2 regions of the Paenibacillus sp. SEL3 genome follow, and region 2 is predicted to be linked to the other one. Evidence: a T-box and tRNA genes for the amino acid it is inferred to sense, from the RefSeq annotation. Region 2 holds a T-box; the other holds one or more tRNA genes.
The links. A T-box is a leader RNA that pairs with one kind of tRNA and senses whether it is charged. The one in region 2 lies ahead of ileS (isoleucine--tRNA ligase), so its partner is inferred to be a tRNA-Ile.
Positions count from the first base shown of each region.

Region 1: it has a tRNA-Ile gene. The T-box ahead of ileS (isoleucine--tRNA ligase) is inferred to sense a tRNA for this amino acid. The anticodon was not compared.

Region 1 is NZ_CM137725.1:3,622,058-3,629,481, reverse strand. Features, by position in the region: tRNA gene ACYCS5_RS16765 (tRNA-Arg) at 7-80, opposite strand; tRNA gene ACYCS5_RS16760 (tRNA-Cys) at 107-177, opposite strand; tRNA gene ACYCS5_RS16755 (tRNA-Gly) at 188-262, opposite strand; tRNA gene ACYCS5_RS16750 (tRNA-Leu) at 269-356, opposite strand; tRNA gene ACYCS5_RS16745 (tRNA-Lys) at 371-446, opposite strand; tRNA gene ACYCS5_RS16740 (tRNA-Gln) at 451-525, opposite strand; tRNA gene ACYCS5_RS16735 (tRNA-His) at 543-615, opposite strand; tRNA gene ACYCS5_RS16730 (tRNA-Tyr) at 635-720, opposite strand; tRNA gene ACYCS5_RS16725 (tRNA-Thr) at 725-800, opposite strand; tRNA gene ACYCS5_RS16720 (tRNA-Phe) at 827-899, opposite strand; tRNA gene ACYCS5_RS16715 (tRNA-Asp) at 966-1,042, opposite strand; tRNA gene ACYCS5_RS16710 (tRNA-Met) at 1,068-1,141, opposite strand; tRNA gene ACYCS5_RS16705 (tRNA-Val) at 1,172-1,247, opposite strand; tRNA gene ACYCS5_RS16700 (tRNA-Glu) at 1,254-1,325, opposite strand; tRNA gene ACYCS5_RS16695 (tRNA-Ser) at 1,358-1,449, opposite strand; tRNA gene ACYCS5_RS16690 (tRNA-Met) at 1,453-1,526, opposite strand; tRNA gene ACYCS5_RS16685 (tRNA-Asn) at 1,562-1,637, opposite strand; tRNA gene ACYCS5_RS16680 (tRNA-Ala) at 1,642-1,717, opposite strand; tRNA gene ACYCS5_RS16675 (tRNA-Ile) at 1,740-1,816, opposite strand; rRNA gene rrf (5S ribosomal RNA) at 1,853-1,969, opposite strand; rRNA gene ACYCS5_RS16665 (23S ribosomal RNA) at 2,119-5,047, opposite strand; rRNA gene ACYCS5_RS16660 (16S ribosomal RNA) at 5,453-7,008, opposite strand; gene ACYCS5_RS16655 (FAD-dependent oxidoreductase) at 7,405-7,424, opposite strand, start outside.
Region 2 is NZ_CM137725.1:460,567-467,990, forward strand. Features, by position in the region: gene ACYCS5_RS02310 (DUF5665 domain-containing protein) at 19-411, opposite strand; gene ileS (isoleucine--tRNA ligase) at 552-3,641, opposite strand; T-box leader at 3,721-4,002, opposite strand; gene ACYCS5_RS02320 (DivIVA domain-containing protein) at 4,168-4,677, opposite strand; gene ACYCS5_RS02325 (YlmH family RNA-binding protein) at 4,850-5,632, opposite strand; gene ACYCS5_RS02330 (YggT family protein) at 5,641-5,898, opposite strand; gene ACYCS5_RS02335 (cell division protein SepF) at 5,906-6,358, opposite strand; gene ACYCS5_RS02340 (YggS family pyridoxal phosphate-dependent enzyme) at 6,349-7,050, opposite strand; gene pgeF (peptidoglycan editing factor PgeF) at 7,059-7,424, opposite strand, start outside.

The DNA.
Region 1 (7,424 bases), 3.2 Mb from region 2:
AAATGACGCGCCCTGAGAGATTCGAACTCCCGGCCTTTTGATTCGTAGTCAAACGCTCTATCCAGCTGAGCTAAGGGCGCATATTAAATTCCATAATGAGTAGTCAAGGCGCCACCCAGATTTGAACTGGGGATGAAGCTTTTGCAGAGCTTTGCCTTACCACTTGGCTATGGCGCCGTATGGATAATGGAGCGGACGACGGGAATCGAACCCGCGACCCTCGCCTTGGCAAGGCGATGCTCTACCGCTGAGCCACGTCCGCAAAATATGGTGCGGTCGAGAGGACTCGAACCTCCACGGGGGGTTAGCCCACACGGACCTGAACCGTGCGCGTCTGCCAATTCCGCCACGACCGCAAAATAATTATAAATGGTGAGCCATGAAGGACTCGAACCTTCGACACCCTGATTAAAAGTCAGGTGCTCTACCAACTGAGCTAATGGCTCTTAATGGCTGGGGATATAGGATTTGAACCTATGCATGACGGAGTCAAAGTCCGTTGCCTTACCGCTTGGCTAATCCCCAACAAATTAAGAATAAAGGGCGGCCGATGGGGCTTGAACCCACGAATGCCGGAGTCACAGTCCGGTGCGTTAACCACTTCGCCACGACCGCCATATGATTATGAAAAGACTGGTGGAGGATGATGGATTCGAACCACCGAACCCGTAAGGGAGCAGATTTACAGTCTGATGCGTTTGGCCACTTCGCTAATCCTCCAAAATGGTGCCGGCGAGAGGACTTGAACCCCCAACCTACTGATTACAAGTCAGTTGCTCTACCAGTTGAGCTACACCGGCACATTACTCATTTCCCACTTGAAAGGTGGCTCGGGACGGAATCGAACCGCCGACACGAGGATTTTCAGTCCTCTGCTCTACCGACTGAGCTACCGAGCCACATTAAATTTTATTACTACATCATATAATCCGCACTATATATGCCAATTATATATGAAGCTAAAATGGCGGAACTGACGGGATTCGAACCCGCGATCTCCTGCGTGACAGGCAGGCATGTTAGGCCTCTACACCACAGTTCCAGAGGCATTTCCAATAGGAAATTAATTGCGGGGGCAGGATTTGAACCTACGACCTTCGGGTTATGAGCCCGACGAGCTACCGAACTGCTCCACCCCGCGACATTAATAAGCATTTCTCAAATTTTCTTATGGTGGAGGCTGAGGGGATCGAACCCCCGACCCTCTGCTTGTAAGGCAGATGCTCTCCCAGCTGAGCTAAGCCTCCATATTATGACCCGTAGGGGATTCGAACCCCTGTTACCTCCGTGAAAGGGAGGTGTCTTAACCCCTTGACCAACGGGCCTTGCAAAATAAGTTCTGGTCTCAATAAATTTATGGCGGAGAGAGAGGGATTCGAACCCTCGCACCACTTTCGCAGTCTAACCCCTTAGCAGAGGGTCCCCTTATAGCCACTTGGGTATCTCTCCGAGTAGCGGCAGAGGGGATCGAACCCCCGACCTCACGGGTATGAACCGTACGCTCTAGCCAGCTGAGCTACGCCGCCACCTTAATATATAAAAGTCAGAAATATTCAAAATATGGCTCCCCGAACAGGACTCGAACCTGTGACAACTCGATTAACAGTCGAGTGCTCTACCAACTGAGCTATCAGGGAATATTGGTGGAGCCAAGCGGGATCGAACCGCTGACCTCCTGCGTGCAAGGCAGGCGCTCTCCCAGCTGAGCTATGGCCCCAATCTTTTTGTTATTCTAGAAGTGGTGGGCCTTAGTGGACTCGAACCACCGACCTCACCCTTATCAGGGGTGCGCTCTAACCAGCTGAGCTAAAGGCCCTAACATGTAAAAATTTATCATCCTCTAAAGGATATCGCTTGGCGACGTCCTACTCTCCCAGGACCCTGCGGTCCAAGTACCATCGGCGCTGGAGGGCTTAACGGTCGTGTTCGGGATGGGTACGTGTGGAACCCCTCCGCTATCGCCACCAAACATGAATTTGCTACGCAAATTCTTCCGTACGGTTATTCAGTTCACCACTTATCCTGTGAATGAATAGCCATGCGCTTGTTGTATGTATTTCTACATACCTTCAAGGTTACACCCTGAAAACTGGATCCGAAACTTATTGCGCTTTATCTTAGGATAAGCCCTCGACCGATTAGTATTGGTCAGCTCCATGCATTACTGCACTTCCACCCCCAACCTATCTACCTCGTCGTCTTCAAGGGGTCTTACTAATTGGGAAATCTCATCTTGAGGGGGGCTTCACGCTTAGATGCTTTCAGCGCTTATCCCTTCCGTACATAGCTACCCAGCGGTGCTCCTGGCGGAACAACTGGTACACCAGCGGTACGTCCATCCCGGTCCTCTCGTACTAAGGACAGCTCCTCTCAAATTTCCTACGCCCACGACAGATAGGGACCGAACTGTCTCACGACGTTCTGAACCCAGCTCGCGTACCGCTTTAATGGGCGAACAGCCCAACCCTTGGGACCTACTTCAGCCCCAGGATGCGATGAGCCGACATCGAGGTGCCAAACCTCCCCGTCGATGTGGACTCTTGGGGGAGATAAGCCTGTTATCCCCAGGGTAGCTTTTATCCGTTGAGCGATGGCCCTTCCATGCGGTACCACCGGATCACTAAGCCCGACTTTCGTCCCTGCTCGACTTGTAGGTCTCGCAGTCAAGCTCCCTTCTGCCTTTGCACTCTTCGAATGATTTCCAACCATTCTGAGGGAACCTTGGGGCGCCTCCGTTACTCTTTAGGAGGCGACCGCCCCAGTCAAACTGCCCACCTGACACTGTCCTCGCACCGGATTACGGTACCAAGTTAGAACCTAGATACGATCAGGGTGGTATCCCAAGGATGCCTCCCTTCAAGCTGGCGCTCAAAGTTCGACGGCTCCCACCTATCCTGTACAGATCGTACCCAAATTCAATATCAAGCTGCAGTAAAGCTCCATGGGGTCTTTCCGTCTTGTCGCGGGTAACCTGCATCTTCACAGGTATTAAAATTTCACCGGATCTCTCGTTGAGACAGCGCCCAAGTCGTTACGCCATTCGTGCGGGTCAGAATTTACCTGACAAGGAATTTCGCTACCTTAGGACCGTTATAGTTACGGCCGCCGTTTACTGGGGCTTCGGTTCATAGCTTCGCCCCGAAGGGCTTACCACTCCCCTTAACCTTCCAGCACCGGGCAGGCGTCAGCCCGTATACTTCGCCTTGCGGCTTCGCACAGACCTGTGTTTTTGCTAAACAGTCGCTTGGGCCTTTTCACTGCGGCCCCCTCGGGCTATTCACCCTACCGAGGCACCCCTTCTCCCGAAGTTACGGGGTCATTTTGCCGAGTTCCTTAACGAGAGTTCTTCCGCGCGCCTTAGAATTCTCTTCTCGCCTACCTGTGTCGGTTTGCGGTACGGGCACCTTCTCCTGGCTAGAGGCTTTTCTTGGCAGTCTGAGATCATGACCTTCGCTACTATAATTTTCGCTCCCCATCACAGCCCAGCCTTACGATGTGCGGATTTGCCTACACATCAGCCTCACTGCTTAGACGGACATCCATCCGTCCGCGTCACTACCCTACTGCGTCACCCCATCGCTCATAGCGGATTACGGTGGTACAGGAATTTCGACCTGTTGTCCTTCGACTACGCCTATCGGCCTCGCCTTAGGTCCCGACTTACCCTGAGCGGACGAACCTTCCTCAGGAACCCTTAGGCTTTCGGCGGATCTGATTCTCACAGATCTTTTCGTTACTCATACCGGCATTCTCACTTGAATGCAGTCCAGCGCTCCTTACGGTACACCTTCAACCCGCATTCAACGCTCCCCTACCCCTGATGCAAGCATCAAGCCATAGCTTCGGTGGTGTGTTTAGCCCCGTTACATTTTCGGCGCAGAGTCACTCGACCAGTGAGCTATTACGCACTCTTTCAATGGTGGCTGCTTCTAAGCCAACATCCTGGTTGTCTGTGCAACTCCACATCCTTTCCCACTTAACACACACTTGGGGACCTTAGCTGATGGTCTGGGCTGTTTCCCTTTCGACAATGGATCTTAGCACTCACTGTCTGACTCCCGGAACTAAATCTATGGCATTCGGAGTTTGACTGAGCTTGGTAACCCTTGCGGGCCCCGCACCCAATCAGTGCTCTACCTCCACGATTCTTCTTTCCGAGGCTAGCCCTAAAGCTATTTCGGGGAGAACCAGCTATCTCCGGGTTCGATTGGAATTTCTCCGCTACCCCCACCTCATCCCCGCATTTTTCAACATGCGTGGGTTCGGGCCTCCAGTGCGTGTTACCGCACCTTCACCCTGGACAGGGGTAGATCACCCGGTTTCGGGTCTACGTCCACGTACTAAAGATCGCCCTATTCAGACTCGCTTTCGCTGCGGCTTCAGCTCTTCACCTTAACCTTGCACGGGAACGTAACTCGCCGGTTCATTCTACAAAAGGCACGCCATCACCCCTAGATCGGGCTCTGACTTCTTGTAAGCACACGGTTTCAGGATCTATTTCACTCCCCTTCCGGGGTGCTTTTCACCTTTCCCTCACGGTACTGCTTCACTATCGGTCGCCAGGGAGTATTTAGCCTTGGCAGATGGTCCTGCCGGATTCATACGGGGTTTCACGTGCCCCGCACTACTCGGGATCCGTCTCGGAGAGAACAAGTTTTGAACTACAGGGCTTTTACCTTCTCTGGCGGGCCTTTCCAGACCTCTTCATCTAACCGGTTCCTTTGTAACTCCACGTGAGACGTCCCACAACCCCAAGGAGCAAGCTCCTTGGTTTGGGCTAATCCGCGTTCGCTCGCCGCTACTGACGGAATCACTATTGTTTTCTCTTCCTCAGGGTACTTAGATGTTTCAGTTCCCCTGGTCTGCCTCTATTCTGCCTATGTATTCAGCAGAAAGTGACTGTCGATGAAGACAGCCGGGTTTCCCCATTCGGACATCCCCGGATCAAAGCTTGCTTACAGCTCCCCGAGGCTTTATCGTTGTTCGCCACGTCCTTCGTCGGCTCCTGGCGCCTAGGCATCCTCCGTGTGCTCTTTGTAGCTTAACCTAGACTTTTCTTTGATAAAAGAAAATGTCGATGTTCGATAAAGAATGTTTTTTTTGCCAAAGGCAAAAGATCTTTCCTTACCTGCTACCTTTATTTCACTTGTTTGCACAAGATCAGCTTAAAGGAATATTCTAAAACGCAATTTCGTTTCGGTATCCAGTTTTCAAGGTGCAATTCGCTTCATCGAAGCGAAACCCGATGAATATTTCGGTTCCACACGAATGTGTGAATGAAGTATTCGTCGAAGCTTGAGAGTTTGAGCTCTCAAAACTGAGCAACGAGTGAGTAAGTTCAGGATATTCATTTCATTCACACGAACGTGATGAACCGAATTGAATATCCGGTCGCAGGTACGTTATACCTGCTAATTTGAATGTTTCCATCGCAGGAAACGATTCTCCATAGAAAGGAGGTGATCCAGCCGCACCTTCCGATACGGCTACCTTGTTACGACTTCACCCCAATCATCTACCCCACCTTCGGCGGCTGGCTCCCTTGCGGGTTACCCCACCGACTTCGGGTGTTGTAAACTCTCGTGGTGTGACGGGCGGTGTGTACAAGACCCGGGAACGTATTCACCGCGGCATGCTGATCCGCGATTACTAGCAATTCCGACTTCATGTAGGCGAGTTGCAGCCTACAATCCGAACTGAGACCGGCTTTTCTAGGATTGGCTCCACCTCGCGATTTCGCTTCCCGTTGTACCGGCCATTGTAGTACGTGTGTAGCCCAGGTCATAAGGGGCATGATGATTTGACGTCATCCCCACCTTCCTCCGGTTTGTCACCGGCAGTCTGCTTAGAGTGCCCAGCTTGACCTGCTGGCAACTAAGCATAAGGGTTGCGCTCGTTGCGGGACTTAACCCAACATCTCACGACACGAGCTGACGACAACCATGCACCACCTGTCTCCTCTGTCCCGAAGGAAAGCCATATCTCTACAGCGGTCAGAGGGATGTCAAGACCTGGTAAGGTTCTTCGCGTTGCTTCGAATTAAACCACATACTCCACTGCTTGTGCGGGTCCCCGTCAATTCCTTTGAGTTTCAGTCTTGCGACCGTACTCCCCAGGCGGAATGCTTAATGTGTTAACTTCGGCACCAAGGGTATCGAAACCCCTAACACCTAGCATTCATCGTTTACGGCGTGGACTACCAGGGTATCTAATCCTGTTTGCTCCCCACGCTTTCGCGCCTCAGCGTCAGTTACAGCCCAGAGAGTCGCCTTCGCCACTGGTGTTCCTCCACATCTCTACGCATTTCACCGCTACACGTGGAATTCCACTCTCCTCTTCTGCACTCAAGCTCCCCAGTTTCCAGTGCGACCCGAAGTTGAGCCTCGGGATTAAACACCAGACTTAAAGAGCCGCCTGCGCGCGCTTTACGCCCAATAATTCCGGACAACGCTTGCCCCCTACGTATTACCGCGGCTGCTGGCACGTAGTTAGCCGGGGCTTTCTTCTCAGGTACCGTCACTCTTGTAGCAGTTACTCTACAAGACGTTCTTCCCTGGCAACAGAGCTTTACGATCCGAAAACCTTCATCACTCACGCGGCGTTGCTCCGTCAGGCTTTCGCCCATTGCGGAAGATTCCCTACTGCTGCCTCCCGTAGGAGTCTGGGCCGTGTCTCAGTCCCAGTGTGGCCGATCACCCTCTCAGGTCGGCTACGCATCGTCGCCTTGGTAGGCCTTTACCCCACCAACTAGCTAATGCGCCGCAGGCCCATCCACAAGTGACAGATTGCTCCGTCTTTCCTCCCTCTCCCATGCAGGAAAAGGATATATCGGGTATTAGCTACCGTTTCCGGTAGTTATCCCTGTCTTGTGGGCAGGTTGCCTACGTGTTACTCACCCGTCCGCCGCTAGGTTATGTAGAAGCAAGCTTCTAAATAACCCCGCTCGACTTGCATGTATTAGGCACGCCGCCAGCGTTCGTCCTGAGCCAGGATCAAACTCTCCATTAAAGACCAACCGAAGCTGGTTTATAGAAAGAGCGATAAGCTCATTTTGAAACTGACGAGATAAAATATCTCTTGTTTTGATTTTGCGAACAAAATCGTTTTACTCACTCGTTGTTCAGTTTTCAAAGATCAAACATTTCTCTTTCGCTGCGTTTTTCAGCAGCTATAAGATCATATCATGTTCGTTTCAAAAATGCAAGGGTTATTTTTTTCTTTTTTTTAAAAATCATTTCACCCAAGCTTTTCGCTTTTGAAACTGCTGTTTTGTTGTCAGCTCAAATAATATATCATAAACCCCAGCAACTTAGCAAGCACTTTTTTTGTTTTTTTTTATTTTAGAATAAATCCACTCATCTTTCAGCTCATTTAAAATCAGTCGAGGGGCTAGTTGCCCCTTCATTAGCTGATGACTTCCTCTG
Region 2 (7,424 bases):
CAAAGTGGAGATCGTTGCCTAATAGGTAGTAAGCTCCAGCTGTCGTTGTACGATCCGTACAATATCAGCGATATAATCACCGATAATCGGTAAATTTAGCGCACCGAGCACTTGCAGCACATAAATAATGGTAGCGGCAAAAAAAGTAAAACCTAGCGCGATGCCGATTCCCCGGGAAACACCGGATATTAGATTTAGCCAGAGTAATCGCCAAGGTTTATTTAGCAGCAAAGCGTAATCTGCAATACGTGTCCGTTCCATCTGCTCTGACACAGCACGTATCAGCTTTTCAACACGACTTAATTGCTCTGCCTGATTATCTGTTTTGCTTTTATCTGCGGCTATGGCAGCCCCTTCTCCGTTCCCTCCTCGGAGACTCCTTCCCTGTCTACGCCTTGATCGTGCCGTCATATGCACAATCCCCCTTTTCCCATGGCTGCCCTGAACGCAGCAAACGAGCCGAAGCACGTAACGGAGAAAACCCGTTTCCGATGCTTAGGCTCGTTTTTATATGCTGCCTGTTATTGTATTATGGGACAAGGGGCTTGTAATTATTCCCCAATATGAACGCCGATGGTTTTACCGTTCACTTCCACATGTTCTGCCGGTTCGGCTTGACCAAATGTCACAGTCGTAACCAATACGTTCTCACGCAATACAGTGTCGAAGCTTGCGATGGCCTGGCGCAGCTCGTTATCTACATCCAACGTCAATGCCACATACTTTTCAATCGGCAGATCCAGTTTTTTACGGTAATCCTGTACCGCACGAACCACTTCACGTACCCAGCCCTCTTGCTCCAACTCCGGTGTAATGTCCGTGTTCAACGCTACCGTTAAGCCATAACCGGAAGCAGAAGCGAAGCCTTCTTTCGCTTTTTTCTCTACCAGCAATTCTTCAGCTGTAACTTGCAGCTCTTCACCTTCTGGAGAAGCGACATTTAACATTCCCTGTTCTACAACAGTGCGGGTATCCTCAGCAGACATTCCTTTAAAAAAGTTTTGTAGGAAAACGACATTTTTGCCGTATTTCTTGCCTGCTACTTTCAAATTCAGTTTCAGTGTAAAATCTACAAAGCCGCTATCGTCCGTCTCAACATGAATATGCTTCACGTTAATCTCATCTTTGATGATCTCCTCATAGCCACTCAGTTCAAAATCTTGATCCATGGATAGAATCAACTCGGACAACGGTTGACGCGTTTTCAAACCCGTTTCGTTGCGGACGTTACGCGCCAATTCAACGACACGACGTGCCGTTTCCATATCTCGTTCCAATTCCAGATCGATCAAGGATTCATTGGCAGTCGGATAATCATCCAGATGAACACTTTCCCCGTTACTCAGGTTGAGGTAAATATCCTCGGCAAGCAGTGGTGTAAACGGCGCAAGCAGTTTGGCAGTCGTTAACAGCACTTCAGTCAGTGTACGGTATGCATCCAGCTTATCTTCTGTAAGACCATTGCCCCAGAATCGGTCGCGTGAACGACGGATATACCAGTTGCTCAGCTCATCCACAAACGACTCAATTGCTTTGGATGAGTTCAGGAAGTCATTTACAGCCAGCGCTTTGTCCACTACCAAAATCAGGCTGTTCAGACGGGACAAAATCCAGCGATCCAACTTATGAGCCGATGGTTTGAACGGGTGCTGTGCCGGATCAAATCCGTCGATATCCGCATATAAGGTCAGAAAAGCATGTGTATTCACAAGCGTATCTACCAGCTTCGATTTAGCCTCACCTACGATTCCTTTGGAAAAACGTTTGCTATTCCATGGTGCACTATCGGACAACAATGCCCAGCGGAAAGCATCTGTACCATACTCGTCAATCACTTCCCACGGATCAATAACATTACCCTTTGATTTGGACATTTTCTGCCCTTGCTCATCCAGTACATGGCCTGTCGCCATGACAGCTTTATAAGGAGCTTTGCCAGTCAGCATAGTCGAAACCGCAAGCAAGCTATAGAACCAGCCACGAGTCTGGTCAATCCCTTCACAGATCATATCTGCCGGAAATTGTTGCTCGAACGTTTCATTATTTTCAAAAGGATAATGATGCTGTGCAAACGGCATGGAGCCGCTATCAAACCATACGTCGATCACTTCCGGTGTACGAGTCATTTCGTATTTACCGCATTGGCTACGAACCTTAATATCATCTACATATGGTTTGTGCAGCTCGATGTCCGCTGGTACGTCGCCAATCGCACGTTCCCTCAATTCAGCAATACTATGCGGAGCAAACTGTTCTCCAGTTTCCTCACAAACCCAGATGTTTAGCGGTGTACCCCAGTAGCGATCACGACTGATGTTCCAATCCACCAGTTCCTCCAAAAACTTGCCAAAACGTCCTTCACGTACATGACCCGGATACCATTCGACTTCGCTGTTGTTGGCAATCAGTTGATCCTTGATCGCAGTTGTTTTGATAAACCAACTGTCCATAGCATAGTACAATAATGGAGTATCGCAACGCCAGCAGAACGGATAGCTATGCTCGTATTTTTCCTTGCTGTACAGCAGGCCTTTTTCGGACAGCATTTTTACAATATCTACATCACAGTCTTTCACAAAACGACCTGCAAAATCAGTGATTTCCTCTACATAGTTACCTTGAAGATCCACCACGTTGATGAACTCAACACCATTTTCACGACATACCCGGTAATCATCTTCACCATGCGCTGGAGCCATATGAACGATACCTGTACCGCTGGAATCTGTTACGAACTTCGCACCCAGAATCTGATTACCCTTCTCAACCTGAAAATACGTAAATGGCGGGGTATAGGTTTGGCCAACCAGTTCTGAACCAGATAGCGTGCCAATCACTTCATGCTCGCCTTTAATGACGTCTTCAACCAGATTTTTAGCAACGATGTATACACCGTCTTCCTGCTTCACACGTGCATATTCCAGTTCAGGGTTGACGGCGAGCGCCACGTGACTCGGCAAGGTCCAAGGTGTTGTCGTCCAAGCCAGTACATATTCACCACTACTATGCAACTTGAACTTGGCCGTGGCACTCAGATCCTTTACATCTTTGTAGCCCTGCGCTACTTCATGAGAACTTAGCGTTGTCTGACAATCCGGACAATACGGACTCACACGATGACCACGATACAGCAGATCTTTTTCATGAATGGTCGCCAAAATGTTCCATACGCTCTCGATATAGTTATTATCCAATGTAATGTACGGGTTATCGAGGTCTGTCCAGTATCCGATCGCTTCGGTTAGATCACGCCATTGTTGCTCGTATTCAAACACGCTCGCCTTACATTTTTTTATAAACTTTTCAACGCCGTATTCTTCAATTTCAGGTTTATGGGAGATCCCCAGTTGCTTCTGTACACCTAATTCTACCGGCAAGCCATGCGTGTCCCAGCCTGCCTTACGTACGACGCGGTATCCCTTCATTGTCTGATATCGGCCCACAAAATCCTTAATTACACGGCCCAGCACGTGACCGATATGCGGTTTACCGTTAGCTGTTGGTGGGCCCTCATAGAACACAAAATTTGGCTTTCCTTCACGATTTGTAATGGATTTACGGAATGTGTCCTCCTGCTTCCATTTGCTCAGGATGCGCAGGTCACGGGACCGTGCTTTTTCTTTAACATCCACTCTGTTCATACTGTCATACTCCCTCTCTGCTCATCATTGATTTCCCTAGCATTTCCTAAAAAAAGCAACAAAAAAAGCCCCATCCCTGTAAAGGGACGAGACTGTGCTCGCGTTACCACCCTGATTCCGTAAAAATAGACCATTCTAAAAATACAGTCTCATCACGGCTCTCTGAGCCCCACTCAACTACAGCAGGGCGCCATTATAACGCATGGCAAACGGTGATTGCTTACACACGCCATACATCTTAAGCGCTTCAGCTCACTTCTCCGGGAGGATCTTCGGTCATGTTCTGAACGTTGGCTTGCACCGGAAGGCCAACTCTCTGAGGGACAAATCATGACGTACTCGTTCCCATCAACGAATTAAACATGTTAAATTCATCGAATATTACAGCAACATCGTTACCTTGAATAACAACCATCAGCCGACGGACGGATAATCATTGAATTCAGTATAGTATTTACAGTTATAGCCTGTTTAAAGTGAAAAGTCAACCCTAACAACGCCTAATAAAAGCTTGTCAGAAATGAAATTAATAAATTTCTTTCATCTCACGCTCGCGCTCCAGTACTTCGCGTTCCCGGTTTTCAAGAGCTTCCCAGCCGTCTTGGCTTAACAAGTCAAGCTGTGCTTCCACCAGTGTACGAAACCGTGCTCGGTAAATCGATGCCTGCTTCTTCAGCTCTTCAACCTCCAACGCGATCTTGCGGGATTTGGACAATGCTTCGTTCACAATACGGTCCGCATTTTTTTCCGCTTCCTTCACGATCAGTTGGGATTCTTTCTTGGCGTTGTTACGAACTTCATCTGCGGCTTCCTGCGCTACGATAATCGTCTTACTCAGCGTATCCTCAATGGTCGCGAAATGATCGAGCTTCTCCTGTACGTTCAACAACTCGGTGCTCAGTTCTTTATTTTCACGAATAACGCCCTCGTAATCTTTGATCACCTGATCCAAAAATTCATTAACCTGATCCTCATCATAACCGCGAAGCCGGCGGGCAAATTCCTTGTTATGTATATCCAATGGCGTTAATGGCATGCCGTCCACCTCCTATAAGATTGACAAAAAATACATTTTCCGCGTCACGACGCTCACTATCATCTATCGGTCATCATACCCCGTTTTGTGAATACTGTACAGAGCAAAATCGTTCCAGTTCTTCGCTATAGCTTAATTCTTTCGACAGAAAGCTCGTGATTCCTGCCTACAGCTATACAAACTTACCAATTTTGACACGGAATCTTCCCTTTTTTGTCATCCCGCCTGTTTCAAGCACTTTGAAACGCCCAAAACCCTGCATGGAAATAACGTCTCCAGCTTTAAGTGGAGTGGATGGATTCTCCTCCACCTTCCAATTTACCCTGCACCGTCCCGCCCGAATCGGTGTTAATATTTTACTGCGGCTTAGCTTGTACACATCGCTAGCAATACCGTCCAGACGCAAAGAAGCGACCGTCAGGTCTAGCGTCTCTAATGCAACTTCCTTCGTTCGCAGACTAGCTACAGGCAATAGTTCTGTCCATACATGAACACGGTGTACCTGCTGCAAATGCATCGTCATAAAATTACCGATCTCTGAAGCTACCAATACATGACACCCATCATCCAGTACATGAATATCTCCAATTTTCCCACGTTTGATTCCAAGTCCCAGTAGGGCACCTAGATAATCACCGTGCTCAAGGGTACCTATTTTAAGATCGTCAGATGTGATGGAAAGGACCTGAATCCCCATCTCCTCACCGTCCAAATACGAATAATCGGGCGCAATCAGCGCCCGCTTTCGTTCCGAAGCCATGTATCCGCCATCTACCCTAATCGTGACCTTGTCTTCCTTCGAAGCAAGTGTCTCCAATATGTACTGTTGGCGCGGGTCCAAGAAATCAGTCAGCTTCTGCTCATGATAAGCCCCCGCATGACTGATCCATTCGGAAGCACGATCCACATAATCCCGTTCATCCGGGTGAAAATGCTCATAAATCTCAGTTCGCATAACTCCTCCTAGACGAGCTTACCAATTAAAGAAATCAAACCGTACGACGCAAAACGCAGAGCAATCAGCGCAACGATGGGAGAAATATCAATCATCCCGAAGATTGGCGGTATAAACCTGCGAAAAGGAGACAAATACGGCTCCACAAACTTGGCAAGTAAATCACCAATCACACTCTCTCTAGCATTAGGAAGCCATGACAGCAGAACATATGCAATGATCATGTACGAATAAATCTGAAATAGCCAGTAAATTACCTCGATCAAGAAAAGTTCACCTCATTCTGTTAAGTTCTTGTTCAGTGTCAGCCAGTATTTCCGTAATAGAGCCTTGAATCTCAACCGTATCTGGTGTACACAGAAAAATATTGTTCCCGACCTTGGAAATACCACCACCCAGTGCATACACAGTACCACTCAAAAAATCAATAATGCGTAGCGCCTGATCCTTGCGAATTCGTTGCAAATTGACTACGACGGTGCGATGGGAACGGATATGGTCGGCAATTTCCTGTGCTTCATCATAAGAACGCGGCTCATACAGGACAACTTTCACATTTTTCTGTGAATGGATGCTGACAACATTAGTGCCCTTCTGGTTCTTACGTTTATCAAAGCTTGGGGTTTCAATTTCTTGATCTTCCTGCGTATTCATAACCTCTCGCTCTATAACTTCCTCTTCTTCCTGAAGCCCCAGAAAGTTCATGAACTTATTCATTACGCCCAATGGAAATCCTCCTCTCGTCCGACCAGTACGGAACCAAGCCGCAGCCAGGTCGCTCCTTCTTCAACCGCCACTACAAAATCATTGGACATCCCCATAGACAAGTGAACGATGGGTTCCCTGGTCAAGGCTTGTCCATTTAACCTATCCCGTAATTCACGCAATCCCCGAAACACAGGCCGAGTTTTTTCCGGGTCTTCCTCATGAGGAGCCATCGTCATCAAGCCAATCACGTCCACATGTTCCAGCTCGCGAATTTGTTCCAAAAAGGGGACAACCGCCTCAGAGGACAAGCCATATTTGGACATTTCCCCAGAAATATTGACTTGCACAAAAGCTTTAACTCGCAGTCCCAGAGCAGCTGCCTTCTTATCCAATTCCTGAGCGAGTGATAAGCGGTCAAGCGAATGTATAAATTTAAATTTTCCAATTACATCTTTAACCTTATTCGTTTGGAGATGACCAATAAAATGCCACGTTCCCCGGTCACCCAGCTTACTCCATTTATCCGCAGCATCCTGCCAGCGATTTTCGCCCACATGCTCTAAGTCGCTATCCAATACCGATGTCATTGTCGCCGCCGAAACATATTTCGTGACAGCGATCACATTTACTTCATCACGCGAACGTCCGCTTCGGGCACATGCCGCTTCTACACGGGCATTCACTTCTTTAATTCGTTCCTCCAAAGACACGGGAGGACTCACCTCTCTTCCAGACCAATCCAACTCGCCATTCTTCCTGTGACGCCGCCTTCTTTGCGATATGAAAAAAACAAATCGCTACGGCTACTCGTGCATAAGGTAGTACATTCGATATGGCTCGGCAATATTCCTGCTTTCATCATAATGTGTCGATTGCATTGTTTCAAGTCAAGTAGTGTTTTACCGTCGGCTAAGGGGAAGTAAACAGAACCTTCCCATTTATCATTACCCGGGCAATCATGCTCCAAAACCCGAATTTGGTTCATCACGTGCTCATCCACCTCATAGGATTCAGAACCAATGGAAGGACCAATAGCTGCTAGTATATCAGACGGCTGAGATCCATATTCGTTTTGCATGGTCTG